4 regions of the Anaerobacillus sp. CMMVII genome follow, and region 4 is predicted to be linked to each of the others. Evidence: a T-box and tRNA genes for the amino acid it is inferred to sense, from the RefSeq annotation. Region 4 holds a T-box; the other regions hold tRNA genes.
What was found. The T-box of region 4 lies ahead of trpS (tryptophan--tRNA ligase). A T-box ahead of a tRNA ligase gene usually reads a tRNA of that ligase, here a tRNA-Trp.
Positions count from the first base shown of each region.

Region 1 (6,849 bases), on a different contig from region 4:
GTCAGTTGCTTTGTTCCTTGAAAACTAGATAACAACTAACACATTTAAGTTTTACCGGAAAGTTTGTAAAAACTTTATGAGTAAACTTGAGTAGTCAAGAATTCAATTCGACGTAAAATCCTTTTAACAGGTAATTTTTCGAAAGAAGCAAGAAGATCGAGGAGCCGATTGAGTCAATCACCGGAGTGTACATAAACCGTACATGAGGATGATTGAGGAATGAAGGCGACGAAGATATTCGCCGCTTATTGCGAAAAATTTAGGTTAAGTTAGAAAGGGCGCACGGTGGATGCCTTGGCACTAGGAGCCGAAGAAGGACGTGACGAACAACGATATGCCTCGGGGAGCTGTAAGTAAGCTTTGATCCGGGGATTTCCGAATGGGGGAACCCACCATCCGTAATGGGATGGTACCCATAGCTGAATACATAGGCTATGAGGAGGCAGACCTGGGGAACTGAAACATCTAAGTACCCAGAGGAAGAGAAAGAAATTATCGATTTCCTGAGTAGCGGCGAGCGAAACGGAAACAGCCCAAACCAAGGGGCTTGCCCCTTGGGGTTGTAGGACACTCTACACGGAGTTACAAAGAAACGAAGTAGACGAAGCGATCTGGAAAGGTCCGCGAAACAAGGTAACAGCCCTGTAATCGAAACTTCGTTTCCTCCAGAGTGTATCCTGAGTACGGCGGGACACGTGAAACCCCGTCGGAATCCGGGAGGACCATCTCCCAAGGCTAAATACTTCCTAGTGACCGATAGTGAACCAGTACCGTGAGGGAAAGGTGAAAAGCACCCCGGGAGGGGAGTGAAAGAGATCCTGAAACCGTGTGCCTACAAGTAGTTGGAGCCCATTTACGGGTGACAGCGTGCCTTTTGTAGAATGAACCGGCGAGTTACGATTACGTGCAAGGTTAAGCTGAAGAGGCGGAGCCGCAGCGAAAGCGAGTCTGAATAGGGCGAATGAGTACGTGGTCGTAGACCCGAAACCGTGTGATCTACCCATGTCCAGGGTGAAGTTCAGGTAACACTGAATGGAGGCCCGAACCCACGCACGTTGAAAAGTGCGGGGATGAGGTGTGGGTAGGGGTGAAATGCCAATCGAACTCGGAGATAGCTGGTTCTCCCCGAAATAGCTTTAGGGCTAGCCTCGAGGGAAGAGTATTGGAGGTAGAGCACTGATTGGACTAGGGGTCCCCACAGGATTACCGAATTCAGTCAAACTCCGAATGCCAAATACTTATCCTCGGGAGTCAGACTGCGAGTGCTAAGATCCGTAGTCAAGAGGGAAACAGCCCAGACCATCAGCTAAGGTCCCAAAGTATACGTTAAGTGGAGAAGGATGTGGAGTTGCCCAGACAACCAGGATGTTGGCTTAGAAGCAGCCACCATTTAAAGAGTGCGTAATAGCTCACTGGTCGAGTGACTCTGCGCCGAAAATGTACCGGGGCTAAACGTATCACCGAAGCTATGGATTGACACCTTAGGTGTCAGTGGTAGGGGAGCGTTCTAAGTGCAGCGAAGTCAGACCGGAAGGACTGGTGGAGCGCTTAGAAGTGAGAATGCCGGTATGAGTAGCGAAAAGAGGGGTGAGAATCCCCTCCGTCGAAAGCCCAAGGTTTCCTGAGGAAGGCTCGTCCGCTCAGGGTAAGTCGGGACCTAAGCCGAGGCTGAAAAGCGTAGGCGATGGACAACAGGTTGAAATTCCTGTACCACCTCCTCACCGTTTGAGCAATGGGGGGACGCAGAAAGGTAGGGTAAGCGCACTGATGGATATGTGCGTCCAAGCAGTTAGGCTGAGAAGTAGGCAAATCCGCTTCTCGCGAAGGCTGAGCTGTGATGGCGAGCGAAATTTAAGTAGCGAAGTTCCTGATCCTACACTGCCAAGAAAAGCCTCTAGCGAGGTGAGAGGTGCCCGTACCGCAAACCGACACAGGTAGGCGAGAAGAGAATTCTAAGACGCTCGGGAGAACTCTCGTTAAGGAACTCGGCAAAATGACCCCGTAACTTCGGGAGAAGGGGTGCTCTGATAGGGTGTTAAAGCCCGAGAGAGCCGCAGTGAATAGATCCAAGCGACTGTTTAGCAAAAACACAGGTCTCTGCGAAGCCGCAAGGCGAAGTATAGGGGCTGACACCTGCCCGGTGCTGGAAGGTTAAGAGGAGGGGTTATCCGTAAGGAGAAGCTCTGAATTGAAGCCCCAGTAAACGGCGGCCGTAACTATAACGGTCCTAAGGTAGCGAAATTCCTTGTCGGGTAAGTTCCGACCCGCACGAATGGTGTAACGATTTGGATACTGTCTCAACGAGAGACCCGGTGAAATTATATTACCTGTGAAGATGCAGGTTACCCGCGACAGGACGGAAAGACCCCATGGAGCTTTACTGTAGCTTGATATTGGATTTTGGTACAATTTGTACAGGATAGGTAGGAGCCTGAGAACCCGGAGCGCCAGCTTCGGTGGAGGCGTCGGTGGGATACTACCCTGATTGTATTGAAATTCTAACCTAGGACCGTGATCCGGTTCGGGGACAGTGTCAGGTGGGCAGTTTGACTGGGGCGGTCGCCTCCTAAACAGTAACGGAGGCGCCCAAAGGTTCCCTCAGAATGGTTGGAAATCATTCGTAGAGTGCAAAGGCAAAAGGGAGCTTGACTGCGAGACCTACAAGTCGAGCAGGGACGAAAGTCGGGCTTAGTGATCCGGTGGTTCCGCATGGAAGGGCCATCGCTCAACGGATAAAAGCTACCCTGGGGATAACAGGCTTATCTCCCCCAAGAGTCCACATCGACGGGGAGGTTTGGCACCTCGATGTCGGCTCATCGCATCCTGGGGCTGAAGTAGGTCCCAAGGGTTGGGCTGTTCGCCCATTAAAGCGGTACGCGAGCTGGGTTCAGAACGTCGTGAGACAGTTCGGTCCCTATCCGTCGCGGGCGTAGGAAATTTGAGAGGAGCTGTCCTTAGTACGAGAGGACCGGGATGGACACACCGCTGGTGTACCAGTTGTTCCGCCAGGAGCATAGCTGGGTAGCTACGTGTGGAAGGGATAAGTGCTGAAAGCATCTAAGCATGAAGCCCCCCTCGAGATGAGATTTCCCTTGGAGTTAATCCAGTAAGACCCCTTAAAGATGATGAGGTTGATAGGTCTCGGGTGGAAGCACGGCGACGTGTGGAGCTGAGAGATACTAATCGGTCGAGGACTTATCCTATAATAAAGTTTAGAGTGATGAGTGTAGAGTTTTGAGTTGAGTAAGTAGCTCGAAGCAGTAAATACCAAATTCTAAATAAACGGATTGAATTTTACTCAAGTCTTAAATGTGTGTTATCTAGTTTTCAGGGAATGATTTCCTTGAGAGTGCAGAGTTTAAGTGAAAAGTTTAAAGGGCGTCTATAGAGAAACCTAAAAAACTCAAAACTCTTAACTCAACACTTAAAACTTCATAAATCTAGTAGCGATAGCGAAGAGGTCACACTCGTTCCCATGCCGAACACGACCGTTAAGCTCTTCAGCGCCGATGGTAGTTGGGGGTTTCCCCCTGTGAGAGTAGGACGTTGCTAGGTAAGAAACATATCCGATTGAGGGTGTGTTTTTTGTTTGCGACAGCAACTTTGAGATAAAGAAGTAAAAAGTAGTATTGCAATGCATTTATTATTGTAATATAATTAAACTCCTAGTCGTTTGTTACTGAATAATAATCTGTTAATTTGTAACAACACACATTATAATACTTGAAATTAAAACCTTCAAAAAAGGTTGAAGAGTCGAAATTATAGTGGTATAATAAAAACTTCGAAAGAATTTGGGGCCTTAGCTCAGCTGGGAGAGCGCCTGCCTTGCACGCAGGAGGTCAGCGGTTCGATCCCGCTAGGCTCCACCATATTAATTGATTGTAAATTTCTTTTTCATGGCGGCGTGGCTCAGCTGGCTAGAGCGTACGGTTCATACCCGTGAGGTCGGGGGTTCGACTCCCTCCGCCGCTACCAATTTAATTTTTATATATGACATGGAGGAATACTCAAGTGGTTGAAGAGTTCGGTCTTGAAAACCGATAGGTCGTGAAAGCGGCGCGGGGGTTCGAATCCCTCTTCCTCCTCCATTTTTATGAACTTATATCAATACTAACTATATGTGGAGGGGTAGCGAAGGGGCTAAACGCGGCGGACTGTAAATCCGCTCCCTCCGGGTTCGGCGGTTCGAATCCGTCCCCCTCCACCATTTATAATTAACTGCCTTTAGGGGCATAGTTTAACGGTAGAACAGAGGTCTCCAAAACCTCCAGTGTGGGTTCGATTCCTACTGCCCCTGCCAAAAAAAATAAAATTATGGCGGTCGTGGCGAAGTGGTGAACGCACCGGATTGTGGCTCCGGCATTCGAGGGTTCGATTCCCTTCGATCGCCCCATAATTATCTTTAAAATATTGGGCTATAGCCAAGCGGTAAGGCAACGGACTTTGACTCCGTCATTCTCTGGTTCGAATCCAGATAGCCCAGCCATTTATATGCGGAAGTAGTTCAGTGGTAGAACACCACCTTGCCAAGGTGGGGGTCGCGAGTTCGAACCTCGTCTTCCGCTCCAATATTATCAATTTTATATTGAGTAATAGAGTGCTTGGCGGCATAGCCAAGTGGTAAGACACGGGTCTGCAAAACCCTTATCCCCCGATTGTTTCGACGTATCAAGCTTCGAAGCATGGCGAGTAGAGGAAGAAACAGGATGCTACAAAGCGTTACATCGTCCGTAAGCACCGTGAGTATACTACAATGAAATAACAACATGCGCCCTTAGCTCAGCTGGATAGAGTGTTTGACTACGAATCAAAAGGTCGGGAGTTCGAATCTCTCAGGGCGCACCAAACCAACTACCTCGAATAAACTTCACTGCAGGTTTGCGACGAGTAAACGAAGTGGCGCAGGAGCATGTTTGGTTGGTTAGTAAAAACTAATTTTTTATCTCGGGAAGTGGCTCAGCTTGGTAGAGCACCTGGTTTGGGACCAGGGGGTCGCAGGTTCAAATCCTGTCTTCCCGACCATTTATTTTAATCATGCGGGTGTAGTTTAGTGGTAAAACCTCAGCCACGAGCGAAGCATCTCAGAAAATACTACGAGTTGCCTCGACGGATACACTTCTTTGAACAATCTAGAAGAGGAAGAGGCATGACAAGAAGGCGTTTAATTTTTAATTAACTTTATTTAGAGAATGCGGGTGTAGTTTAGTGGTAAAACCTCAGCCTTCCAAGCTGATGTTGTGAGTTCGATTCTCATCACCCGCTCCAAATCTACTACGTCGAATAAGCTTCTTCGCAGATTAGCGACGAGCAATTTTGGTTGAACAAGAGCACACTACTCAGTATATTGTACTAAACAGAGTAGATGTATTATATTGAACAAGGATTTGATTAAATCAATGTATGGGCCTATAGCTCAGCTGGTTAGAGCGCACGCCTGATAAGCGTGAGGTCGGTGGTTCGAGTCCACTTAGGCCCACCATACTAAATACTGCTTAGGGGACACTAATTATCCTTCAGTCGGCAGTACTTAAATCTTGTCGTTAAAAGTATTTTTATTTGGGGAAGTACTCAAGAGGCTGAAGAGGCGCCCCTGCTAAGGGTGTAGGTCGTGTGAGCGGCGCGAGGGTTCAAATCCCTCCTTCTCCGCCAGGTGAATAATAAGAAAATGGCCCGTTGGTCAAGCGGTTAAGACACCGCCCTTTCACGGCGGTAACACGGGTTCGAATCCCGTACGGGTCACCATTTAACTTAAAATATCATCAATACATCGGAGGATTAGCTCAGCGACGAGCAAAGTCATCTGTGAATGAACTACGAGTTGTTTCGACGCATACACATCTTTGAGTTACTTGAAGAGGAAGAAACAGGGACTTCGTAGAATAGACATCATCAATACATCGGAGGATTAGCTCAGCTACGAGCAAAATCATCTGTGAATAAACTGCGAGTTGGTTCGACGCATACACATCTTTGAGTTACTTGAAGAGGAAGAAACAGGGGCTTCGTAGAATAGACATCATCAATACATCGGAGGATTAGCTCAGCTGGGAGAGCACCTGCCTTACAAGCAGGGGGTCGGCGGTTCGAACCCGTCATCCTCCACCAAAATTTTTTGCGCAATAAAGTAGAGCAAAATAACTTACATTATTATGCCGGCCTAGCTCAATTGGTAGAGCAACTGACTTGTAATCAGTAGGTTGGGGGTTCAAGTCCTCTGGCCGGCACTCGTAGTCTTTTTACTAAGAGCCATTAGCTCAGTTGGTAGAGCATCTGACTTTTAATCAGAGGGTCGAAGGTTCGAATCCTTCATGGCTCACCAAAGTTTTTTGAATTTGCGGGTGTGGCGGAATTGGCAGACGCGCTAGACTTAGGATCTAGTGTCTTTGACGTGGGGGTTCGAGTCCCTTCACCCGCACCATGAAAAAACATATAGTTTTCAGGGAATGAAAGTTTCTTGAATGAAATATAATCTAGTAGCGATAGCGAAGAGGTCACACTCGTTCCCATGCCGAACACGACCGTTAAGCTCTTCAGCGCCGATGGTAGTTGGGGGTTTCCCCCTGTGAGAGTAGGACGTTGCTAGGTAAAAAAAAGACATCCAAATGAGGATGTTTTTTTTGTTAATTAAATATAAAAAGTAGAGATAAATTACTTGGTAATGTGCATCTGCGTCTACAAGCTAAGCTCCGAAGCGGAATTCCTCGATGCAAAGCTGCATGTAGTTTAATCAAAGAAGTAACTCACGATGTGAACGAGGTCAGTTGCTTCTTTGCTAGTGTGCTTCTGCGGTACTCCTAGCGTCGTATCCTCGTCGCAAAGCTGCATGTAGTTAATCAAAGAGGTAAG
Region 1 covers NZ_JACEHK010000010.1:190,475-197,323, forward strand. The annotation lists rRNA gene H1D32_RS14415 (23S ribosomal RNA) at 263-3,203, shown strand; rRNA gene rrf (5S ribosomal RNA) at 3,440-3,555, shown strand; tRNA gene H1D32_RS14425 (tRNA-Ala) at 3,797-3,872, shown strand; tRNA gene H1D32_RS14430 (tRNA-Met) at 3,902-3,978, shown strand; tRNA gene H1D32_RS14435 (tRNA-Ser) at 4,001-4,091, shown strand; tRNA gene H1D32_RS14440 (tRNA-Tyr) at 4,126-4,210, shown strand; tRNA gene H1D32_RS14445 (tRNA-Trp) at 4,230-4,303, shown strand; tRNA gene H1D32_RS14450 (tRNA-His) at 4,321-4,396, shown strand; tRNA gene H1D32_RS14455 (tRNA-Gln) at 4,415-4,489, shown strand; tRNA gene H1D32_RS14460 (tRNA-Gly) at 4,497-4,571, shown strand; tRNA gene H1D32_RS14465 (tRNA-Arg) at 4,772-4,848, shown strand; tRNA gene H1D32_RS14470 (tRNA-Pro) at 4,949-5,025, shown strand; tRNA gene H1D32_RS14475 (tRNA-Gly) at 5,195-5,268, shown strand; tRNA gene H1D32_RS14480 (tRNA-Ile) at 5,406-5,482, shown strand; tRNA gene H1D32_RS14485 (tRNA-Ser) at 5,562-5,652, shown strand; tRNA gene H1D32_RS14490 (tRNA-Glu) at 5,671-5,745, shown strand; tRNA gene H1D32_RS14495 (tRNA-Val) at 6,033-6,108, shown strand; tRNA gene H1D32_RS14500 (tRNA-Thr) at 6,155-6,227, shown strand; tRNA gene H1D32_RS14505 (tRNA-Lys) at 6,247-6,322, shown strand; tRNA gene H1D32_RS14510 (tRNA-Leu) at 6,338-6,421, shown strand; rRNA gene rrf (5S ribosomal RNA) at 6,473-6,588, shown strand.
Region 1: it has a tRNA-Trp gene. The T-box ahead of trpS (tryptophan--tRNA ligase) is inferred to sense a tRNA for this amino acid. The anticodon was not compared.

Region 2 (6,849 bases), on a different contig from region 4:
CTTAGGAAAAGTACGCTGACGCTGTGTTTCAGTTTTGAGAGAATGATCTCTCAACTAAATAGTTTAGAGTGTATAGTTTAAAGTTTTGAGTTGTGAAAGCAATTCGTAATGAAGCTTTAAATAAGTTACTACTTTAAACCGGAGGCAATTTAGAAGCAAGAAGTTCGAGGAAGCGAACGAGACAATCACCGGAGTGTACATAGACGTACATGAGGATGATTGACGAGTGAAGCTGACGAAGAAATTCGCCGCTTATCAATTGCCGACTTGTTCCTTGAAAACTAGATAACAACTAACACATTTAAGTTTTACCGGAAAGTTTGTAAAAACTTTATGAGTAAACTTGAGTAGTCAAGAATTCAATTCGACGTAAAATCCTTTTAACAGGTAATTTTTCGAAAGAAGCAAGAAGATCGAGGAGCCGATTGAGTCAATCGCCGGAGTGTACATAAACCGTACATGAGGATGATTGAGGAATGAAGGCGACGAAGATATTCGCCGCTTATTGCGAAAAATTTAGGTTAAGTTAGAAAGGGCGCACGGTGGATGCCTTGGCACTAGGAGCCGAAGAAGGACGTGACGAACAACGATATGCCTCGGGGAGCTGTAAGTAAGCTTTGATCCGGGGATTTCCGAATGGGGGAACCCACCATCCGTAATGGGATGGTACCCATAGCTGAATACATAGGCTATGAGGAGGCAGACCTGGGGAACTGAAACATCTAAGTACCCAGAGGAAGAGAAAGAAATTATCGATTTCCTGAGTAGCGGCGAGCGAAACGGAAACAGCCCAAACCAAGGGGCTTGCCCCTTGGGGTTGTAGGACACTCTACACGGAGTTACAAAGAAACGAAGTAGACGAAGCGATCTGGAAAGGTCCGCGAAACAAGGTAACAGCCCTGTAATCGAAACTTCGTTTCCTCCAGAGTGTATCCTGAGTACGGCGGGACACGTGAAACCCCGTCGGAATCCGGGAGGACCATCTCCCAAGGCTAAATACTTCCTAGTGACCGATAGTGAACCAGTACCGTGAGGGAAAGGTGAAAAGCACCCCGGGAGGGGAGTGAAAGAGATCCTGAAACCGTGTGCCTACAAGTAGTTGGAGCCCATTTACGGGTGACAGCGTGCCTTTTGTAGAATGAACCGGCGAGTTACGATTACGTGCAAGGTTAAGCTGAAGAGGCGGAGCCGCAGCGAAAGCGAGTCTGAATAGGGCGAATGAGTACGTGGTCGTAGACCCGAAACCGTGTGATCTACCCATGTCCAGGGTGAAGTTCAGGTAACACTGAATGGAGGCCCGAACCCACGCACGTTGAAAAGTGCGGGGATGAGGTGTGGGTAGGGGTGAAATGCCAATCGAACTCGGAGATAGCTGGTTCTCCCCGAAATAGCTTTAGGGCTAGCCTCGAGGGAAGAGTATTGGAGGTAGAGCACTGATTGGACTAGGGGTCCCCACAGGATTACCGAATTCAGTCAAACTCCGAATGCCAAATACTTATCCTCGGGAGTCAGACTGCGAGTGCTAAGATCCGTAGTCAAGAGGGAAACAGCCCAGACCATCAGCTAAGGTCCCAAAGTATACGTTAAGTGGAGAAGGATGTGGAGTTGCCCAGACAACCAGGATGTTGGCTTAGAAGCAGCCACCATTTAAAGAGTGCGTAATAGCTCACTGGTCGAGTGACTCTGCGCCGAAAATGTACCGGGGCTAAACGTATCACCGAAGCTATGGATTGCGCACCTGGTGCGCAGTGGTAGGGGAGCGTTCTAAGTGCAGCGAAGTCAGACCGGAAGGACTGGTGGAGCGCTTAGAAGTGAGAATGCCGGTATGAGTAGCGAAAAGAGGGGTGAGAATCCCCTCCGTCGAAAGCCCAAGGTTTCCTGAGGAAGGCTCGTCCGCTCAGGGTAAGTCGGGACCTAAGCCGAGGCTGAAAAGCGTAGGCGATGGACAACAGGTTGAAATTCCTGTACCACCTCCTCACCGTTTGAGCAATGGGGGGACGCAGAAAGGTAGGGTAAGCGCACTGATGGATATGTGCGTCCAAGCAGTTAGGCTGAGAAGTAGGCAAATCCGCTTCTCGCGAAGGCTGAGCTGTGATGGCGAGCGAAATTTAAGTAGCGAAGTTCCTGATCCTACACTGCCAAGAAAAGCCTCTAGCGAGGTGAGAGGTGCCCGTACCGCAAACCGACACAGGTAGGCGAGAAGAGAATTCTAAGACGCTCGGGAGAACTCTCGTTAAGGAACTCGGCAAAATGACCCCGTAACTTCGGGAGAAGGGGTGCTCTGATAGGGTGTTAAAGCCCGAGAGAGCCGCAGTGAATAGATCCAAGCGACTGTTTAGCAAAAACACAGGTCTCTGCGAAGCCGCAAGGCGAAGTATAGGGGCTGACACCTGCCCGGTGCTGGAAGGTTAAGAGGAGGGGTTATCCGTAAGGAGAAGCTCTGAATTGAAGCCCCAGTAAACGGCGGCCGTAACTATAACGGTCCTAAGGTAGCGAAATTCCTTGTCGGGTAAGTTCCGACCCGCACGAATGGTGTAACGATTTGGATACTGTCTCAACGAGAGACCCGGTGAAATTATATTACCTGTGAAGATGCAGGTTACCCGCGACAGGACGGAAAGACCCCATGGAGCTTTACTGTAGCTTGATATTGGATTTTGGTACAATTTGTACAGGATAGGTAGGAGCCTGAGAACCCGGAGCGCCAGCTTCGGTGGAGGCGTCGGTGGGATACTACCCTGATTGTATTGAAATTCTAACCTAGGACCGTGATCCGGTTCGGGGACAGTGTCAGGTGGGCAGTTTGACTGGGGCGGTCGCCTCCTAAACAGTAACGGAGGCGCCCAAAGGTTCCCTCAGAATGGTTGGAAATCATTCGTAGAGTGCAAAGGCAAAAGGGAGCTTGACTGCGAGACCTACAAGTCGAGCAGGGACGAAAGTCGGGCTTAGTGATCCGGTGGTTCCGCATGGAAGGGCCATCGCTCAACGGATAAAAGCTACCCTGGGGATAACAGGCTTATCTCCCCCAAGAGTCCACATCGACGGGGAGGTTTGGCACCTCGATGTCGGCTCATCGCATCCTGGGGCTGAAGTAGGTCCCAAGGGTTGGGCTGTTCGCCCATTAAAGCGGTACGCGAGCTGGGTTCAGAACGTCGTGAGACAGTTCGGTCCCTATCCGTCGCGGGCGTAGGAAATTTGAGAGGAGCTGTCCTTAGTACGAGAGGACCGGGATGGACACACCGCTGGTGTACCAGTTGTTCCGCCAGGAGCATAGCTGGGTAGCTACGTGTGGAAGGGATAAGTGCTGAAAGCATCTAAGCATGAAGCCCCCCTCGAGATGAGATTTCCCTTGGAGTTAATCCAGTAAGACCCCTTAAAGATGATGAGGTTGATAGGTCTCGGGTGGAAGCACGGTGACGTGTGGAGCTGAGAGATACTAATCGGTCGAGGACTTATCCTAAAAATAAGAATTGAATTTTACTCAAGTCTTAAATGTGTGTTATCTAGTTTTGAAGGAATGAACTTTCTTCATATAATCTAGTAGCGATAGCGAAGAGGTCACACTCGTTCCCATGCCGAACACGACCGTTAAGCTCTTCAGCGCCGATGGTAGTTGGGGGTTTCCCCCTGTGAGAGTAGGACGTTGCTAGATTATACCTTATTTATTTTAAATAGTTAGTTATTCTTATTCCTGCGTCTGCGTCTTCTAGAATTGCTCTGAAGTAAGCTTCCTCGACGCAAAGCAGCGTGAAGTATACTCATCGAAGTATCACATGATGTGATTGAGGTCAGTCGCTTCCCTGTGAGAGTAGGACGTTGCTAGGTTATTATAATATTTTTCCACAGTAGCTCAGTGGTAGAGCAATCGGCTGTTAACCGATCGGTCGTAGGTTCGAGTCCTACCTGTGGAGCCATTTACGGAGAGCTGTCCGAGTGGCCGAAGGAGCACGATTGGAAATCGTGTAGGCGGCGTAAAACCGTCTCGAGGGTTCAAATCCCTCGCTCTCCGCCATAGCTCACTTTATCTGGCCCGTTGGTCAAGCGGTTAAGACACCGCCCTTTCACGGCGGTAACACGGGTTCGAATCCCGTACGGGTCACCATTTTACTTTTAAAACAATCAATACTTCGGAGGATTAGCTCAGCTGGGAGAGCACCTGCCTTACAAGCAGGGGGTCGGCGGTTCGAACCCGTCATCCTCCACCATTATATTATCGCGGGATGGAGCAGTCTGGCAGCTCGTCGGGCTCATAACCCGAAGGTCGGAGGTTCAAATCCTCCTCCCGCAACCAATCAACTTCTTGAATATGCACCTCTGCAAGATTTGCGACGAGCAAACGAAGTGGCGCAGGAGCGCAGTACCAGGTAATTTTAATAAATGATTACTTAATTCAAGATATTTCATATGGACCCGTGGTGTAGCGGTTAACATGCCTGCCTGTCACGCAGGAGATCGCCGGTTCGATCCCGGTCGGGTCCGCCATTTTTTTTGGCTCGGTAGCTCAGTCGGTAGAGCAGAGGACTGAAAATCCTCGTGTCGGCGGTTCGATTCCGTCCCGAGCCACCATTTTTTTGCCGGCCTAGCTCAATTGGTAGAGCAACTGACTTGTAATCAGTAGGTTGGGGGTTCAAGTCCTCTGGCCGGCACCAGTTTTTACTTGAAGATGAAATAATGAATTTCAATTCACGTATTGACGAATATAAGAATAATATGTAATATTAGTCTTATCTAATATGGAGGGGTAGCGAAGTGGCTAAACGCGGCGGACTGTAAATCCGCTCCTTTGGGTTCGGCGGTTCGAATCCGTCCCCCTCCACCATTGAAACATCTAGGGGCATAGTTTAACGGTAGAACAGAGGTCTCCAAAACCTCCAGTGTGGGTTCGATTCCTACTGCCCCTGCCATATTATAGTATTTTGGCGGTCGTGGCGAAGTGGTGAACGCACCGGATTGTGGCTCCGGCATTCGAGGGTTCGATTCCCTTCGATCGCCCCATTTAAAATAAAGTTGATGGGCTATAGCCAAGCGGTAAGGCAACGGACTTTGACTCCGTCATTCTCTGGTTCGAATCCAGATAGCCCAGCCATTTTTTCTTGCGGAAGTAGTTCAGTGGTAGAACACCACCTTGCCAAGGTGGGGGTCGCGAGTTCGAACCTCGTCTTCCGCTCCAACTTCATATCGAGGCGGCATAGCCAAGTGGTAAGGCACGGGTCTGCAAAACCCTTATCCCCCGGTTCGAATCCGGGTGCCGCCTCCAAGTTCTCATGTAAGTCTTTTTAGTTTTGCCGGGGTGGTGGAATTGGCAGACACACAGGACTTAAAATCCTGCGGTAGGTGACTATCGTGCCGGTTCAAGTCCGGCCCTCGGTACCAAACCAGCTACATTGAATCTGCTTCACTGCAGGTTTGCGACGAGCAAACGGAGTGGCGCAGGAGCACATTTCAATTAGTTTGCACTAACTTTTTTTATAGCTTTAACACACTTCACTGTGTGTTTTTTATTGCAACATGCCGGTGTGGCGGAATTGGCAGACGCGCACGACTCAAAATCGTGTTCCTCACGGAGTACCAGTTCGACCCTGGTCACCGGTACCATTACATTAGTTTAATTTAAATAAAGCTTACAGACTCAGAACTGTTGTTAAATCAACGTTTCTGAGTCTTTTTTGTGAAAATGAAAACCCTAGGCTCGGCCTAGGGTTCCAAAAAGCTTCCAGCGAGGTATTAAAAAAACTCCACCGTGGTGCTAAAATATATTTGGTTCGCCAACCAATATATCAAGCAAACGGGGGAGTTTTATGTCAAAAGACATTAACAGTTTAGCACATACAAAATGGAATTGTAAGTATCACATTGTATTTGCACCAAAGTATAGAAGACAAGTAATATACGGAAAATTAAAGAAAGATATAGGAGAAATATTAAGAACATTATGCGAAAGAAAAGGAGTTGAAATAATCGAAGCAACCGCATGTAAGGATCATGTACATATGCTAGTAAGTATTCCACCCAAAATAAGTGTGTCCTCATTTGTTGGGTATTTAAAAGGAAAAAGTAGTTTGATGATCTTTGATAGGCACGCAAATTTGAAGTATAGATATGGAAATCGGAAATTTTGGTGTACTGGCTTTTATGTAGATACGGTAGGAAGAAATAAGAAAGTCATTTAAGAATACATTAAAAATCAAATACAAGATGATATAGTCGCAGAACAGTTAAGTTTATTAGAGTACGTTGATCCATTTACAGGAGAAGAAGTGAACAAAGGAAAGAAGAGGATAAAATAGGCCTTTGAGGTCTGGCCAGTAGAAGTAGTACAAATGGCGAACCGTTCAGTAGCCCTTTAGGGCCTGGTCAGTAACAAAGGCTTTCAGCCGCAGAACAAACCACCCGTTGTCACGGGTGGTTTTGATTTGAGAGTAGGATAGAAACGACATGAAATGAATGCCTTATAATAAATGTTGGGGTTAACATGATATACTGAATGGTTTTTAATTAAAGGGTGCCCTATAGCGTCATAATTGACAGACTTTGGGACACCTTTTTAATTTTGATTAGAATTAATTGATTTGCCGTCTTATATACACCCTAGCAATCTGGAACGTCCTACATAGCATAATAATGCAGAGAGCATCTGCAAGTCCCTATAGGAAAGGGGGGGAAGAGATATGTCTTACGCTCAACATGGTAGAACAGATTTCACGTTAATCCTAGTGTTGTTTATCCTATTAGTGATTATTGGCGCAGCTTGGTACTACTAGGGATAAGAAGAATAGCTCGTAAGAAAGGCGTTAAAACTGACAAGGTTTTAACGCCTTTCTTTGACAGAAACGACAAGACAGCTGGCGT
Region 2 covers NZ_JACEHK010000001.1:726,142-732,990, forward strand. The annotation lists rRNA gene H1D32_RS03945 (23S ribosomal RNA) at 520-3,460, shown strand; rRNA gene rrf (5S ribosomal RNA) at 3,537-3,652, shown strand; tRNA gene H1D32_RS03955 (tRNA-Asn) at 3,840-3,914, shown strand; tRNA gene H1D32_RS03960 (tRNA-Ser) at 3,920-4,012, shown strand; tRNA gene H1D32_RS03965 (tRNA-Glu) at 4,028-4,102, shown strand; tRNA gene H1D32_RS03970 (tRNA-Val) at 4,130-4,205, shown strand; tRNA gene H1D32_RS03975 (tRNA-Met) at 4,215-4,291, shown strand; tRNA gene H1D32_RS03980 (tRNA-Asp) at 4,407-4,482, shown strand; tRNA gene H1D32_RS03985 (tRNA-Phe) at 4,491-4,566, shown strand; tRNA gene H1D32_RS03990 (tRNA-Thr) at 4,574-4,649, shown strand; tRNA gene H1D32_RS03995 (tRNA-Tyr) at 4,736-4,819, shown strand; tRNA gene H1D32_RS04000 (tRNA-Trp) at 4,831-4,904, shown strand; tRNA gene H1D32_RS04005 (tRNA-His) at 4,920-4,995, shown strand; tRNA gene H1D32_RS04010 (tRNA-Gln) at 5,012-5,086, shown strand; tRNA gene H1D32_RS04015 (tRNA-Gly) at 5,096-5,170, shown strand; tRNA gene H1D32_RS04020 (tRNA-Cys) at 5,183-5,257, shown strand; tRNA gene H1D32_RS04025 (tRNA-Leu) at 5,285-5,373, shown strand; tRNA gene H1D32_RS04030 (tRNA-Leu) at 5,511-5,595, shown strand; partial or broken gene tnpA (IS200/IS605 family transposase) at 5,799-6,287, shown strand; gene H1D32_RS04040 (YjcZ family sporulation protein) at 6,669-6,761, shown strand.
Region 2: it has a tRNA-Trp gene. The T-box ahead of trpS (tryptophan--tRNA ligase) is inferred to sense a tRNA for this amino acid. The anticodon was not compared.

Region 3 (6,849 bases), on a different contig from region 4:
GTGCATGGTTGTCGTCAGCTCGTGTCGTGAGATGTTGGGTTAAGTCCCGCAACGAGCGCAACCCTTGATCTTAGTTGCCAGCATTCAGTTGGGCACTCTAAGGTGACTGCCGGTGACAAACCGGAGGAAGGTGGGGATGACGTCAAATCATCATGCCCCTTATGACCTGGGCTACACACGTGCTACAATGGATGGTACAAAGGGCAGCAAAACCGCGAGGTTGAGCCAATCCCATAAAGCCATTCTCAGTTCGGATTGTAGGCTGCAACTCGCCTACATGAAGCCGGAATTGCTAGTAATCGCGGATCAGCATGCCGCGGTGAATACGTTCCCGGGCCTTGTACACACCGCCCGTCACACCACGAGAGTTTGTAACACCCGAAGTCGGTGGGGTAACGCAATATGCGAGCCAGCCGCCTAAGGTGGGACAGATGATTGGGGTGAAGTCGTAACAAGGTAGCCGTATCGGAAGGTGCGGCTGGATCACCTCCTTTCTATGGAGTTAAAACTCTAGTCGATGCTTTTCTTAGGGAAAGTACGCTGACGCTGTGTTTCAGTTTTGAGAGAATGATCTCTCAACTAAATAGTTTAGAGTGTATAGTTTAAAGTTTTGAGTTGTGAAAGCAATTCGTAATGAAGCTTTAAATAAGTTACGACTTTAAGCCGGAGGCAATTTAGAAGCAAGAAGTTCGAGGAAGCGAACGAGACAATCACCGGAGTGTACATAGACGTACATGAGGATGATTGACGAGTGAAGCTGACGAAGAAATTCGCCGCTTATCAATTGCCGACTTGTTCCTTGAAAACTAGATAACAACTAACACATTTAAGTTTTACCGGAAAGTTTGTAAAAACTTTATGAGTAAACTTGAGTAGTCAAGAATTCAATTCGACGTAAAATCCTTATAACTAGGTATTTTTTCGAGAGAAGCGTAAGCTGATTGAAGAAAAAATTAGGTTAAGTTAGAAAGGGCGCACGGTGGATGCCTTGGCACTAGGAGCCGAAGAAGGACGTGACGAACAACGATATGCCTCGGGGAGCTGTAAGTAAGCTTTGATCCGGGGATTTCCGAATGGGGGAACCCACCATCCGTAATGGGGTGGTACCCATAGCTGAATACATAGGCTATGAGGAGGCAGACCTGGGGAACTGAAACATCTAAGTACCCAGAGGAAGAGAAAGAAATTATCGATTTCCTGAGTAGCGGCGAGCGAAACGGAAACAGCCCAAACCAAGGGGCTTGCCCCTTGGGGTTGTAGGACACTCTACACGGAGTTACAAAGAAACGAAGTAGACGAAGCGATCTGGAAAGGTCCGCGAAACAAGGTAACAGCCCTGTAATCGAAACTTCGTTTCCTCCAGAGTGTATCCTGAGTACGGCGGGACACGTGAAACCCCGTCGGAATCCGGGAGGACCATCTCCCAAGGCTAAATACTTCCTAGTGACCGATAGTGAACCAGTACCGTGAGGGAAAGGTGAAAAGCACCCCGGGAGGGGAGTGAAAGAGATCCTGAAACCGTGTGCCTACAAGTAGTTGGAGCCCATTTACGGGTGACAGCGTGCCTTTTGTAGAATGAACCGGCGAGTTACGATTACGTGCAAGGTTAAGCTGAAGAGGCGGAGCCGCAGCGAAAGCGAGTCTGAATAGGGCGAATGAGTACGTGGTCGTAGACCCGAAACCGTGTGATCTACCCATGTCCAGGGTGAAGTTCAGGTAACACTGAATGGAGGCCCGAACCCACGCACGTTGAAAAGTGCGGGGATGAGGTGTGGGTAGGGGTGAAATGCCAATCGAACTCGGAGATAGCTGGTTCTCCCCGAAATAGCTTTAGGGCTAGCCTCGAGGGAAGAGTATTGGAGGTAGAGCACTGATTGGACTAGGGGTCCCCACAGGATTACCGAATTCAGTCAAACTCCGAATGCCAAATACTTATCCTCGGGAGTCAGACTGCGAGTGCTAAGATCCGTAGTCAAGAGGGAAACAGCCCAGACCATCAGCTAAGGTCCCAAAGTATACGTTAAGTGGAGAAGGATGTGGAGTTGCCCAGACAACCAGGATGTTGGCTTAGAAGCAGCCACCATTTAAAGAGTGCGTAATAGCTCACTGGTCGAGTGACTCTGCGCCGAAAATGTACCGGGGCTAAACGTATCACCGAAGCTATGGATTGACACCTTAGGTGTCAGTGGTAGGGGAGCGTTCTAAGTGCAGCGAAGTCAGACCGGAAGGACTGGTGGAGCGCTTAGAAGTGAGAATGCCGGTATGAGTAGCGAAAAGAGGGGTGAGAATCCCCTCCGTCGAAAGCCCAAGGTTTCCTGAGGAAGGCTCGTCCGCTCAGGGTAAGTCGGGACCTAAGCCGAGGCTGAAAAGCGTAGGCGATGGACAACAGGTTGAAATTCCTGTACCACCTCCTCACCGTTTGAGCAATGGGGGGACGCAGAAAGGTAGGGTAAGCGCACTGATGGATATGTGCGTCCAAGCAGTTAGGCTGAGAAGTAGGCAAATCCGCTTCTCGTGAAGGCTGAGCTGTGATGGCGAGCGAAATTTAAGTAGCGAAGTTCCTGATCCTACACTGCCAAGAAAAGCCTCTAGCGAGGTGAGAGGTGCCCGTACCGCAAACCGACACAGGTAGGCGAGAAGAGAATTCTAAGACGCTCGGGAGAACTCTCGTTAAGGAACTCGGCAAAATGACCCCGTAACTTCGGGAGAAGGGGTGCTCTGATAGGGTGTTAAAGCCCGAGAGAGCCGCAGTGAATAGATCCAAGCGACTGTTTAGCAAAAACACAGGTCTCTGCGAAGCCGCAAGGCGAAGTATAGGGGCTGACACCTGCCCGGTGCTGGAAGGTTAAGAGGAGGGGTTATCCGTAAGGAGAAGCTCTGAATTGAAGCCCCAGTAAACGGCGGCCGTAACTATAACGGTCCTAAGGTAGCGAAATTCCTTGTCGGGTAAGTTCCGACCCGCACGAATGGTGTAACGATTTGGATACTGTCTCAACGAGAGACCCGGTGAAATTATATTACCTGTGAAGATGCAGGTTACCCGCGACAGGACGGAAAGACCCCATGGAGCTTTACTGTAGCTTGATATTGGATTTTGGTACAATTTGTACAGGATAGGTAGGAGCCTGAGAACCCGGAGCGCCAGCTTCGGTGGAGGCGTCGGTGGGATACTACCCTGATTGTATTGAAATTCTAACCTAGGACCGTGATCCGGTTCGGGGACAGTGTCAGGTGGGCAGTTTGACTGGGGCGGTCGCCTCCTAAACAGTAACGGAGGCGCCCAAAGGTTCCCTCAGAATGGTTGGAAATCATTCGTAGAGTGCAAAGGCAAAAGGGAGCTTGACTGCGAGACCTACAAGTCGAGCAGGGACGAAAGTCGGGCTTAGTGATCCGGTGGTTCCGCATGGAAGGGCCATCGCTCAACGGATAAAAGCTACCCTGGGGATAACAGGCTTATCTCCCCCAAGAGTCCACATCGACGGGGAGGTTTGGCACCTCGATGTCGGCTCATCGCATCCTGGGGCTGAAGTAGGTCCCAAGGGTTGGGCTGTTCGCCCATTAAAGCGGTACGCGAGCTGGGTTCAGAACGTCGTGAGACAGTTCGGTCCCTATCCGTCGCGGGCGTAGGAAATTTGAGAGGAGCTGTCCTTAGTACGAGAGGACCGGGATGGACACACCGCTGGTGTACCAGTTGTTCCGCCAGGAGCATAGCTGGGTAGCTACGTGTGGAAGGGATAAGTGCTGAAAGCATCTAAGCATGAAGCCCCCCTCGAGATGAGATTTCCCTTGGAGTTAATCCAGTAAGACCCCTTAAAGATGATGAGGTTGATAGGTCTCGGGTGGAAGCACGGCGACGTGTGGAGCTGAGAGATACTAATCGGTCGAGGACTTATCCTATAAATAGTTTAGAGTTATGATTGTTGAGTTTTGAGTTGCGTGAGTAACTCGAAGCAGTAAATACCAAATTCTAAATAAACGGATTGAATTTTACTCAAGTCTTAAATGTGTGTTATCTAGTTTTGAAGGAATGAACTTTCTTCATATAATCTAGTAGCGATAGCGAAGAGGTCACACTCGTTCCCATGCCGAACACGACCGTTAAGCTCTTCAGCGCCGATGGTAGTTGGGGGTTTCCCCCTGTGAGAGTAGGACGTTGCTAGATTATTAATTAATTTGGGGCCTTAGCTCAGCTGGGAGAGCGCCTGCCTTGCACGCAGGAGGTCAGCGGTTCGATCCCGCTAGGCTCCACCATATTAATTAATCGTAAATTTATTTTTCATGGCGGCGTGGCTCAGCTGGCTAGAGCGTACGGTTCATACCCGTGAGGTCGGGGGTTCGACTCCCTCCGCCGCTACCAATTTAGTTTTTTTATATGACATGGAGGAATACTCAAGTGGTTGAAGAGTTCGGTCTTGAAAACCGATAGGTCGTGAAAGCGGCGCGGGGGTTCGAATCCCTCTTCCTCCTCCATATAAACCTGGACCCGTGGTGTAGCGGTTAACATGCCTGCCTGTCACGCAGGAGATCGCCGGTTCGATCCCGGTCGGGTCCGCCATTTTTTTGAACTTATATCAATACTAACTATATGTGGAGGGGTAGCGAAGTGGCTAAACGCGGCGGACTGTAAATCCGCTCCCTCCGGGTTCGGCGGTTCGAATCCGTCCCCCTCCACCATTTATAATTAACTGCCTTTAGGGGCATAGTTTAACGGTAGAACAGAGGTCTCCAAAACCTCCAGTGTGGGTTCGATTCCTACTGCCCCTGCCAAAAAAAATAAAATTATGGCGGTCGTGGCGAAGTGGTGAACGCACCGGATTGTGGCTCCGGCATTCGAGGGTTCGATTCCCTTCGATCGCCCCATAATTATCTTTAAAGTATTGGGCTATAGCCAAGCGGTAAGGCAACGGACTTTGACTCCGTCATTCTCTGGTTCGAATCCAGATAGCCCAGCCATTTATATGCGGAAGTAGTTCAGTGGTAGAACACCACCTTGCCAAGGTGGGGGTCGCGAGTTCGAACCTCGTCTTCCGCTCCAATATTATCAATTTTATATTGAGCAATAGAGTGCTTGGCGGCATAGCCAAGTGGTAAGGCACGGGTCTGCAAAACCCTTATCCCCCGGTTCGAATCCGGGTGCCGCCTCCAAGAGCTCATATAAGTCGTTTTGTTATGCCGGGGTGGTGGAATTGGCAGACACACAGGACTTAAAATCCTGCGGTAGGTGACTATCGTGCCGGTTCAAGTCCGGCCCTCGGTACTTTAATTTTATATGCGCCCTTAGCTCAGCTGGATAGAGTGTTTGACTACGAATCAAAAGGTCGGGAGTTCGAATCTCTCAGGGCGCACCAAACCAACTACCTCGAATAAACTTCACTGCAGGTTTGCGACGAGCAAACGAAGTGGCGCAGGAGCATTTTTGGTTGGTTAGTAAAACTAATTTTTATCTCGGGAAGTGGCTCAGCTTGGTAGAGCACCTGGTTTGGGACCAGGGGGTCGCAGGTTCAAATCCTGTCTTCCCGACCATTTATTTTAATCATGCGGGTGTAGTTTAGTGGTAAAACCTCAGCCACGAGCGAAACATCTCAGAAAATGCTACGAGTTGCCTCGACGGATACACTCCTATGAGTAATCTTGAAGAGGAAGAGGCATGATAGAAGGCGTTTAATTTTAAGTTAACTTTATTTAGATAACGCGGGTGTAGTTTAGTGGTAAAACCTCAGCCTTCCAAGCTGATGTTGTGAGTTCGATTCTCATCACCCGCTCCAAATCTACTACGTCGAATAAGCATCTTCGCAGATTTAAGTAGATGTATTATTTTGGACAAGTATTTATTAAATCAATGTATGGGCCTATAGCTCAGCTGGTTAGAGCGCACGCCTGATAAGCGTGAGGTCGGTGGTTCGAGTCCACTTAGGCCCACCATACTTTTATTAATATTCCACAGTAGCTCAGTGGTAGAGCAATCGGCTGTTAACCGATCGGTCGTAGGTTCGAGTCCTACCTGTGGAGCCATTTTTATTTGGGGAAGTACTCAAGAGGCTGAAGAGGCGCCCCTGCTAAGGGTGTAGGTCGTGTGAGCGGCGCGAGGGTTCAAATCCCTCCTTCTCCGCCAGGAAACTTAAAAAAATGGCCCGTTGGTCAAGCGGTTAAGACACCGCCCTTTCACGGCGGTAACACGGGTTCGAATCCCGTACGGGTCACCATTTTACTTTAAATAACATCAATACATCGGAGGATTAGCTCAGCTGGGAGAGCACCTGCCTTACAAGCAGGGGGTCGGCGGTTCGAACCCGTCATCCTCCACCAAAGTTTTTTGCGCAACAAAGTGGAGCAAAATAACTTACCTTATTATGCCGGCCTAGCTCAATTGGTAGAGCAACTGACTTGTAATCAGTAGGTTGGGGGTTCAAGTCCTCTGGCCGGCACTCGTAGTCTTTTTTACTAAGAGCCATTAGCTCAGTTGGTAGAGCATCTGACTTTTAATCAGAGGGTCGAAGGTTCGAATCCTTCATGGCTCACCATTGTTTTTTGCATATGCGGGTGTGGCGGAATTGGCAGACGCGCTAGACTTAGGATCTAGTGTCTTTGACGTGGGGGTTCGAGTCCCTTCACCCGCATTATTCAATTCATAAGTTGAAACGTATGTTACTTTTTAAAAAGTAACATACGTTTTTTTTATTTGTAATCCGAACAATTAAATGGAATATAAAGAGGCTGAAGGTATATGGTAACGGGTTCAGTTTTGGGAGAGAAAATAACAAATGACATTAGAAAAAGAACAAGCGTACAAATTATCAGTGATTTTGTACGCTTGTTTTTTATTGGTACGTCTTGGTACGTCAATGTTTG
Region 3 covers NZ_JACEHK010000019.1:12,233-19,081, forward strand. The annotation lists rRNA gene H1D32_RS24320 (16S ribosomal RNA) at 1-494, shown strand, start outside; rRNA gene H1D32_RS24325 (23S ribosomal RNA) at 957-3,897, shown strand; rRNA gene rrf (5S ribosomal RNA) at 4,047-4,162, shown strand; tRNA gene H1D32_RS24335 (tRNA-Ala) at 4,176-4,251, shown strand; tRNA gene H1D32_RS24340 (tRNA-Met) at 4,281-4,357, shown strand; tRNA gene H1D32_RS24345 (tRNA-Ser) at 4,380-4,470, shown strand; tRNA gene H1D32_RS24350 (tRNA-Asp) at 4,480-4,555, shown strand; tRNA gene H1D32_RS24355 (tRNA-Tyr) at 4,590-4,674, shown strand; tRNA gene H1D32_RS24360 (tRNA-Trp) at 4,694-4,767, shown strand; tRNA gene H1D32_RS24365 (tRNA-His) at 4,785-4,860, shown strand; tRNA gene H1D32_RS24370 (tRNA-Gln) at 4,879-4,953, shown strand; tRNA gene H1D32_RS24375 (tRNA-Gly) at 4,961-5,035, shown strand; tRNA gene H1D32_RS24380 (tRNA-Cys) at 5,071-5,145, shown strand; tRNA gene H1D32_RS24385 (tRNA-Leu) at 5,172-5,257, shown strand; tRNA gene H1D32_RS24390 (tRNA-Arg) at 5,272-5,348, shown strand; tRNA gene H1D32_RS24395 (tRNA-Pro) at 5,447-5,523, shown strand; tRNA gene H1D32_RS24400 (tRNA-Gly) at 5,692-5,765, shown strand; tRNA gene H1D32_RS24405 (tRNA-Ile) at 5,846-5,922, shown strand; tRNA gene H1D32_RS24410 (tRNA-Asn) at 5,938-6,012, shown strand; tRNA gene H1D32_RS24415 (tRNA-Ser) at 6,022-6,112, shown strand; tRNA gene H1D32_RS24420 (tRNA-Glu) at 6,129-6,203, shown strand; tRNA gene H1D32_RS24425 (tRNA-Val) at 6,231-6,306, shown strand; tRNA gene H1D32_RS24430 (tRNA-Thr) at 6,353-6,425, shown strand; tRNA gene H1D32_RS24435 (tRNA-Lys) at 6,446-6,521, shown strand; tRNA gene H1D32_RS24440 (tRNA-Leu) at 6,537-6,617, shown strand.
Region 3: it has a tRNA-Trp gene. The T-box ahead of trpS (tryptophan--tRNA ligase) is inferred to sense a tRNA for this amino acid. The anticodon was not compared.

Region 4 (6,849 bases):
AATGGATGAGGAGCCAAGCGGAAACCACCACTATAGAGAGATTGATGATGAACGAGCAAGACGGCTTCTCGCTAAGCTGGACAAAATGATCGACAATGAGTTATTTCAGTTGCAGTTGAGTCCTCGAACAGCTATTTTGTGAAACTCTTATCGATAAATTATTTAATCTTAACTCAATCATCTACAAGAAAAGCACAAGCGCCCTATGAAAAAGAATAGTGTGCTTTCCCCTAGGAAAAAGCACACATACTTTTTCCCTGTTTAGCCCCGACAAAAGCTACTGACCTCGAGGGGATAGGGCTTGCGCTAGACATCACCTAAGATATTTAAAACCGCTTATCTTCTAACGAATAAAATCTAACGAGGTATGAACGCGACTTAAATCGCATAATTGCTACTTAAAAAATGGATCGTTATCCACCATATCCATGGTTAACATACCATTCAAGCGTTTTACAATTTTCCCTTTATCATCAATAAAAATCGTTGTTGGAATCCCAATTAACTGATAGTCCTTCATTACCTTTCCTTCACCATCATAAAGGACATCATACTCCACCTGGTAGTGTCTGATGAATTCCCGAACCTGATTAGGATTAGGTTCTTCTTTTGTGACATTAACACCCAATATAACAAATTTTTCATTGTTGATCCGCAAATCTAAATCCACCAAAATTGGCATCTCTTCTTGACAAGGGGCACACCAAGTTGCGAAAAAGTTAATTAAGACTTTTTTTCCACGTAAGTCTTTCAAATTTACCAGTTCCCCATGTGCATTTAAAAGTTGAATGTTTACTGCTGTATCCCCTTGATATACGCCTACTTTTGCTGCTACAGCAGCCGCCACGACTTCCTGTTCTAATTGCTTCAACGAGCTTTCTGATCGCTGATAATTTGTGGCCAAAAATAAAAAAATAAAAAAAAGTATCGATAAATAAAGAAAGTTTCTTCTAACAATCAACACCTGCACCGCCTCATAAAAATAATTAGTCTCAAAGTATTTATAGTACATGTATATGCTTGGTTGTCTTTTCAATTACAGTTAGGCCAAAACCTATTTGCTTTTTTGGATATGGTTAAGTATAATTAGAAAAAAATTACTATTACAACTGCGATGATAAAGAAAAGTACATCTTGCTAAACTTTTAGAGAGTCTGTGATTGGTGGAACACAGATAGTAGCGGCCTGATGGAATGGGCTTTTGAGCATCCAAACCGAACAACAGATTCGTTCTAGTAGGCTTTGGCGTACGTCCTAACGTTATCTTGGACGCCGTATACACTATCAACTGTACGGTTATAAGTGATTCTACGTAATATTAGAATAATTAGGGTGGCACCGCGGTCCATTCGTCCCTATTGTAAGGGATGAGTGGGCCTTTTTGTGTTTTCCTAGAACTAACGAATAGGCTTATGTGTTCTTATTATTAATTTCAGATTAGAAAGGGAGAAATAAGATGAAGACAATATTTTCAGGAATTCAACCGAGTGGAACATTGACATTAGGAAATTATTTAGGAGCAATGAAGCATTTTGTTGAGTTGCAAAACGATCATAATTGCTATTTCTGTATTGTTGATGAGCATGCGATTACTGTTCCACAGGATGCAATTCAACTGCGCAAAAACATTAGAAGTCTAGCAGCCCTTTATGTTGCCGTCGGAATTGACCCAAACAAATCAACACTTTTTATTCAATCGGAGGTAAGTGCCCACACACAACTAGGTTGGATGATGCAATGTGTAGCTTATATTGGTGAATTAGAAAGAATGACTCAATTTAAAGATAAATCAGATGGTAAAGAAGCTGTTTCAAGCGCACTACTAACCTATCCACCATTAATGGCTGCTGATATTTTGCTTTATAATACGGATATTGTTCCTGTAGGTGAAGACCAAAAGCAGCATCTTGAGTTAACACGCGATTTAGCAGAACGTTTCAACAAAAAATATAATGAAATCTTTACTATTCCAGAAGTTCGAATTCCTAAAGTTGGTGCAAGAATTATGTCACTCAACGATCCAACTAAAAAAATGAGTAAGTCAAATCCAAATCAAAAAAGTTATATTTCGATGCTTGATGAAGAAAAGACGATTATTAAGAAAATTAAAAGTGCGGTTACAGATTCTGATGGAATCGTAAAATATGATAAAGAAAATAAACCAGCGATCTCTAATCTCTTAGGCATCTATTCACTTTGTTCAGGTAAATCAATTGAAGAATTAGAAAAAGAGTTTGTTGGAATTGGTTATGGCGACTTTAAGCAAGCCGTTGGTGAAGCAGTGGTTAGTACGTTACAGCCAATTCAAGAACGCTACAACCAAATAGTTGATTCAAAGGAATTAGATGACATTTTAGATTTAGGAGCCGAAAAAGCAAACCAAGTTGCTTCAAAAACGCTAGCTAAAGCCAAACGAGCAATGGGGTTAGGACGGAAGAGATAAGTTTTGAGTTAAGAGTGTAGAGTTTTGAGTTGGTGTGTGAGTTGCTTCGAAGCTATAGCTATCAGCTATCTAAATTCTAAATTGCAAATTGCATTGAAACAACAAAAGAACGAAGACATTAGTCTTCGTTCTTTTGTTATTTCACACTTTCTGCATGTTGGAGTTCCCATATTTTCTCGAAAAAAGGCTGGCCTTTTACCATTCGTTCACAAAGCTGATAATGATAAGTTGTCCACCCATATTTCAGTTCGTCAAAAAGTCCATGCCATGCTTCTTCAAAATTCATTTGTTGAATGCGTTCATAATTTGCAGGTGCCCACTCAGTATACCAATACCGGACCTCTGCTACATTATTCGTAGAGTATAATTGATCTAATACCATAAACAAAAGTTGCTTTAATTGTCGTTCTTTTCGGATAAGACCGCTCATTAATTTTGGGTCTGGCGACAATATGTGATGTTCTCTTGGCAAATCAATGTACTCGACGTAATAATCTTTTACATACTCATTCATGGCCAATTCGAGGACAATTTCCTCTTGTCTAGGCATTAGTCTGCTTTTTCTAATCGGTGTTTGATAACCCAACGTATCAACTGCAAGTACTTTTTTACCATCGGTAGCAATAAAGCAATAGTCTAGCTGAATTCGTTGATTGTTTTTTCTTTGAAAGCTTTGTTGGTAAACGGTGTTTAGTAGCTCTTCAGGTAGTTCTGCTAAATTATTTTCTATGTAATCGAACAACTTACTTGTTACCTTAATGATAACAACCTGATCAAGTAACTCAATCTTGTCATCCTTACGCCATTCAAAAAATTCGCAGACATTATACCCATTTTCTTCGCCTTCAAACCAGTTGATCCATACATCCCGAATGTGGACCATCACCAAGCCCCCTTGCTCTAAGAATGTTGTACAAACAGTATGGGCATAGGTGAGGAAATTTATTCCACTATTATTAATTCGAGATTTATTTTTGTTTAAACTCTTTTTTATCTCTTGGAAGCCGGGATGTAAATACTAATTAATATCATAATAAAACCAATCAGAAATAGGTGAAATTCTACTCTTAAAGCAATAAATTTTAAATAATAGACAAAAGTATACCCTGCTGTCACATAGTTTAAGTAAGCAATCATGCTAACACCACCAGATACAGCAAGTCCAAAGCCAATTAACAACAGAAAGAAGCGAAAAATCACAGCTTGTCCCTCAAACATACTTGCAGTTTAACGTTTGGCATATGTTTTCCTCCCTTTTCAGGTTATTGACTACATATAATTATTTCTGCTAAAAACAACAAAATCCTCTAAAAAAAATAAAGAGAAGTTATAAATACTTCTCTTCACCATATTTAGCGTAGTTCTTGACCAAATTCTGAAGCTTTTAAGATTTCTTTTGTATCTATTTTCAGCAGATCTTTCATTGTTATTTTATTATTCTTTTCTAAGTAAGCTTTAACAATTAAGTAACCTGCACTGTAACCGAACCATTTTGGAAATCCACGACCAGAGTAGTCGCCATACAAAAATCGATCATGCTTATCTTTTCCTTTCGTGTCTAGATATCTTTTCACTCGCAGCCAGTAAGGGAGAAGTTCCTCTTTCGTATACATCGATACCCAAGGTGCTAACACTGTCTCGCCGACTGTTAGTTCAACCGCCACCTCTGCCAACCCTTCAATAATAATCGAATCTAATAATGTTAATTCATGGAATTTTTTTTGTAAGGTGGCAAGTCGACAAACATGGTTATATTCATGGGTTAATAATGCTTGAATTTCACTTTTTGTTAACTCCTTAGTTAAGAATAACAAGATAACATGGTGGAAACTAACGCCCATTTTTCCCTTTAAGTCTTTCATAACGATCTCATTTCTTCTTTCCGCTGGAAAAACATAAATATTGGCGTCTTCTCCTCCCCATAATTCTCTTAATTTATCATAATGGGTTTGAAGTATTTCCCAAACACGCTTTTTTTCAAGTAGTTTCAATTCTTCATGTATTTTCGCATCAGGGTAAAACATTCCATTTTCCAAAAAATACTTATGAAGTTGAGTAGCATTGAATTCTTCAAAATGCTCTGCTATTGGTTCACAAAGAATATCTCGTTGAATTTGAAAGTATTGCATCGATGAAATTTCTTTTCTGCGTTTGATAAATTCTCTTACCAATAAGTTAGATTTTGCAACACCCACTTAACACACCTCCAACATTTCCTACTATCTATAGGTATGTTGGTGGATTGGAGATGCCACATTGATTTTTAAGGATGGCTTCTAACTATTTAGTAGTTTTACTATACTCTATACGGTAAACTCTAAACTTATTTTTTTACCCGCCTCATCCCAGACAAGTGTTGCATCAAATGTTTTTTCTCCCTTTTAAATCCTTTCAGTACACTTGTTTTTCCCGAGTTGAGCAATTTTGATATTGTTGAAGCTGAGAGTTTTTTTTCCTAATATTGTTTTGGAAATGATAAAACTACATGATGTTTTTTTATAGTTTGAACACCCATAAACCTTCCCCTTATCAATAACATCACCATCGCATAGCTTGCATTTACCAAGTTTTTTCCCTAATGTGTATTTTGAAGTTGACTTACTTTTCACTTCATATTCTAGGCCAGCTATATTCCATTCCTTTGCATTATTAGTGGCATCATCTATAATTTTTTGAGTTAATTTCTTTGTTTGCTCCATAAAGGTTGCAGGGGATGCTTTTCCCTGGCCAATTTCAGCTAGACGTTGCTCCCACTTTGCAGTCATTTCCGGAGAAGCTAGAATGTTTTCCCCTAATGCCTCTATTAGAATTTTAGCTTTCTTTGTAGCAGTAACCTTATTTTTCACGACTTCGATATAGTTTCGTTCTTTAAGCATGGTAATAATCCCCGCTCGAGTCGCTTCTGTCCCTAAGCCCTCAGTTTTATTCAGCACCTTTCTCTAACTCTTCGTTATCTAAATACTTACCTGCTGTTTTCATTAACGTTATTAACTGCCCTTCTGTAAATCGTTTTGGTGGCTGTGTTTTCCCCTCTTTTACCTGAACTGTTGTTACTATTCCTTGTTCTCCTTCGTCAAGTACAGGTAATATTACATCATTGTCGTCTTCTTTCGTAAAGACCACTTTTCTCCACCCATCGGTAATTTGTTGTTTACCTTTAGAGACAAATTTCGCTCGTTATCTACCAATGTTACAACCGTAGAATAATCAAAAATAGCTGCTGGAAAATGGGCAGCAATCAAGCGACGAACGACCAAGTCATATATCTTCGCTTCATCACTTGCAAGCTTATCTGGGTCCTTAACTTGTTCAGTAGGAATAATCGCGTAGTGATCGGTTACTTTTTTATCATTTACGTAGCGCTTGTTGTTCAGTAATGAGTTAACAGGGGTTGGAAAGAATTCAGCATATTGAGTAAACTTACTTAGCTTCTGCAATATTTGTGGAAAAGTTTCAGCTTCACCTTCCGTTACATAATTTGAATCCGACCTTGGATAAGAGACAATTCCTTTTTGATATAACTTTTGCAATACATCCAAGGTTTTTTGCGGTGAAAATTTATAAACACTATTAGCTGTTGCTTGAAGTGCTGAGAGATTAAAGAGAAGTGGTGGCTCGAATTTCTTTCGCTCTTTCTCTGCTTGAAATATTTCTGCAGTCTTTCCTTCACAAAATGCGGCTATTTTACTTGCTAACTCTTCTTGTTCAATTCTTGAATTGTTATCTTGTTCCCATTTCCCTTCGTATTCTTTTCCGTTTATAGAAAACTTTGCAATAACTTCCCAAAATAACTTTGACTGAAACTGTTCAATATCTAGCTCCCTCTTCACAATAAGAGCTAGGGTAGGAGTCTGGACTCTCCCCGCAGAAAATACATCACTAATTCCTCTGTCTTTCAAAAGGATCGAATAGACTCTTGAGGCATTCATTCCAACTAACCAATCTGCACAAGCTCTCGTGTACGCCTCATAATACAAACTTCTTGTATTTTCTTCGTCTAACAATTGATCAAAGCCATCAAGAATTGCTTTTGGAGTTAACGAAGAGATCCACAAACGTTTCATTGGTTTTTTAACTCCACTTTCTTGAACGATACTTCTAATAATGAGTTCACCTTCACGCCCCGCATCACCGCCGTGTATGATTTCAGTAACCTCTTTGCTACGTAGCAATTTATTAATAATTTGATATTGCTTATTTTTCGCTTTCACAACTTCATAGCGAAATTTATCTGGGATGATCGGCAAATTGGCTACTGTCCACTTTTTCCATGTAGGATTATAAGTTTCGGGAGAAACTAGCTGAAGTAAATGTCCCACAGCCCACGTACAATACCCACCATTAGGAAACCATTTATTTGGTTCTATAATAATATAGCCATCTTGTTTTCTTGTTTTAAATTGGGA
Region 4 covers NZ_JACEHK010000018.1:62,415-69,263, forward strand. The annotation lists gene H1D32_RS23945 (HD domain-containing protein) at 1-142, shown strand, start outside; gene H1D32_RS23950 (TlpA disulfide reductase family protein) at 395-961, opposite strand; T-box leader at 1,106-1,360, shown strand; gene trpS (tryptophan--tRNA ligase) at 1,457-2,443, shown strand; gene H1D32_RS23960 (YjbA family protein) at 2,580-3,326, opposite strand; gene H1D32_RS23965 (YuzI family membrane protein) at 3,434-3,643, opposite strand; gene H1D32_RS23970 (DUF2268 domain-containing putative Zn-dependent protease) at 3,796-4,638, opposite strand; gene H1D32_RS23975 (DNA topoisomerase) at 4,825-5,376, opposite strand; partial or broken gene H1D32_RS23985 (DNA topoisomerase 3) at 5,366-6,849, opposite strand, start outside.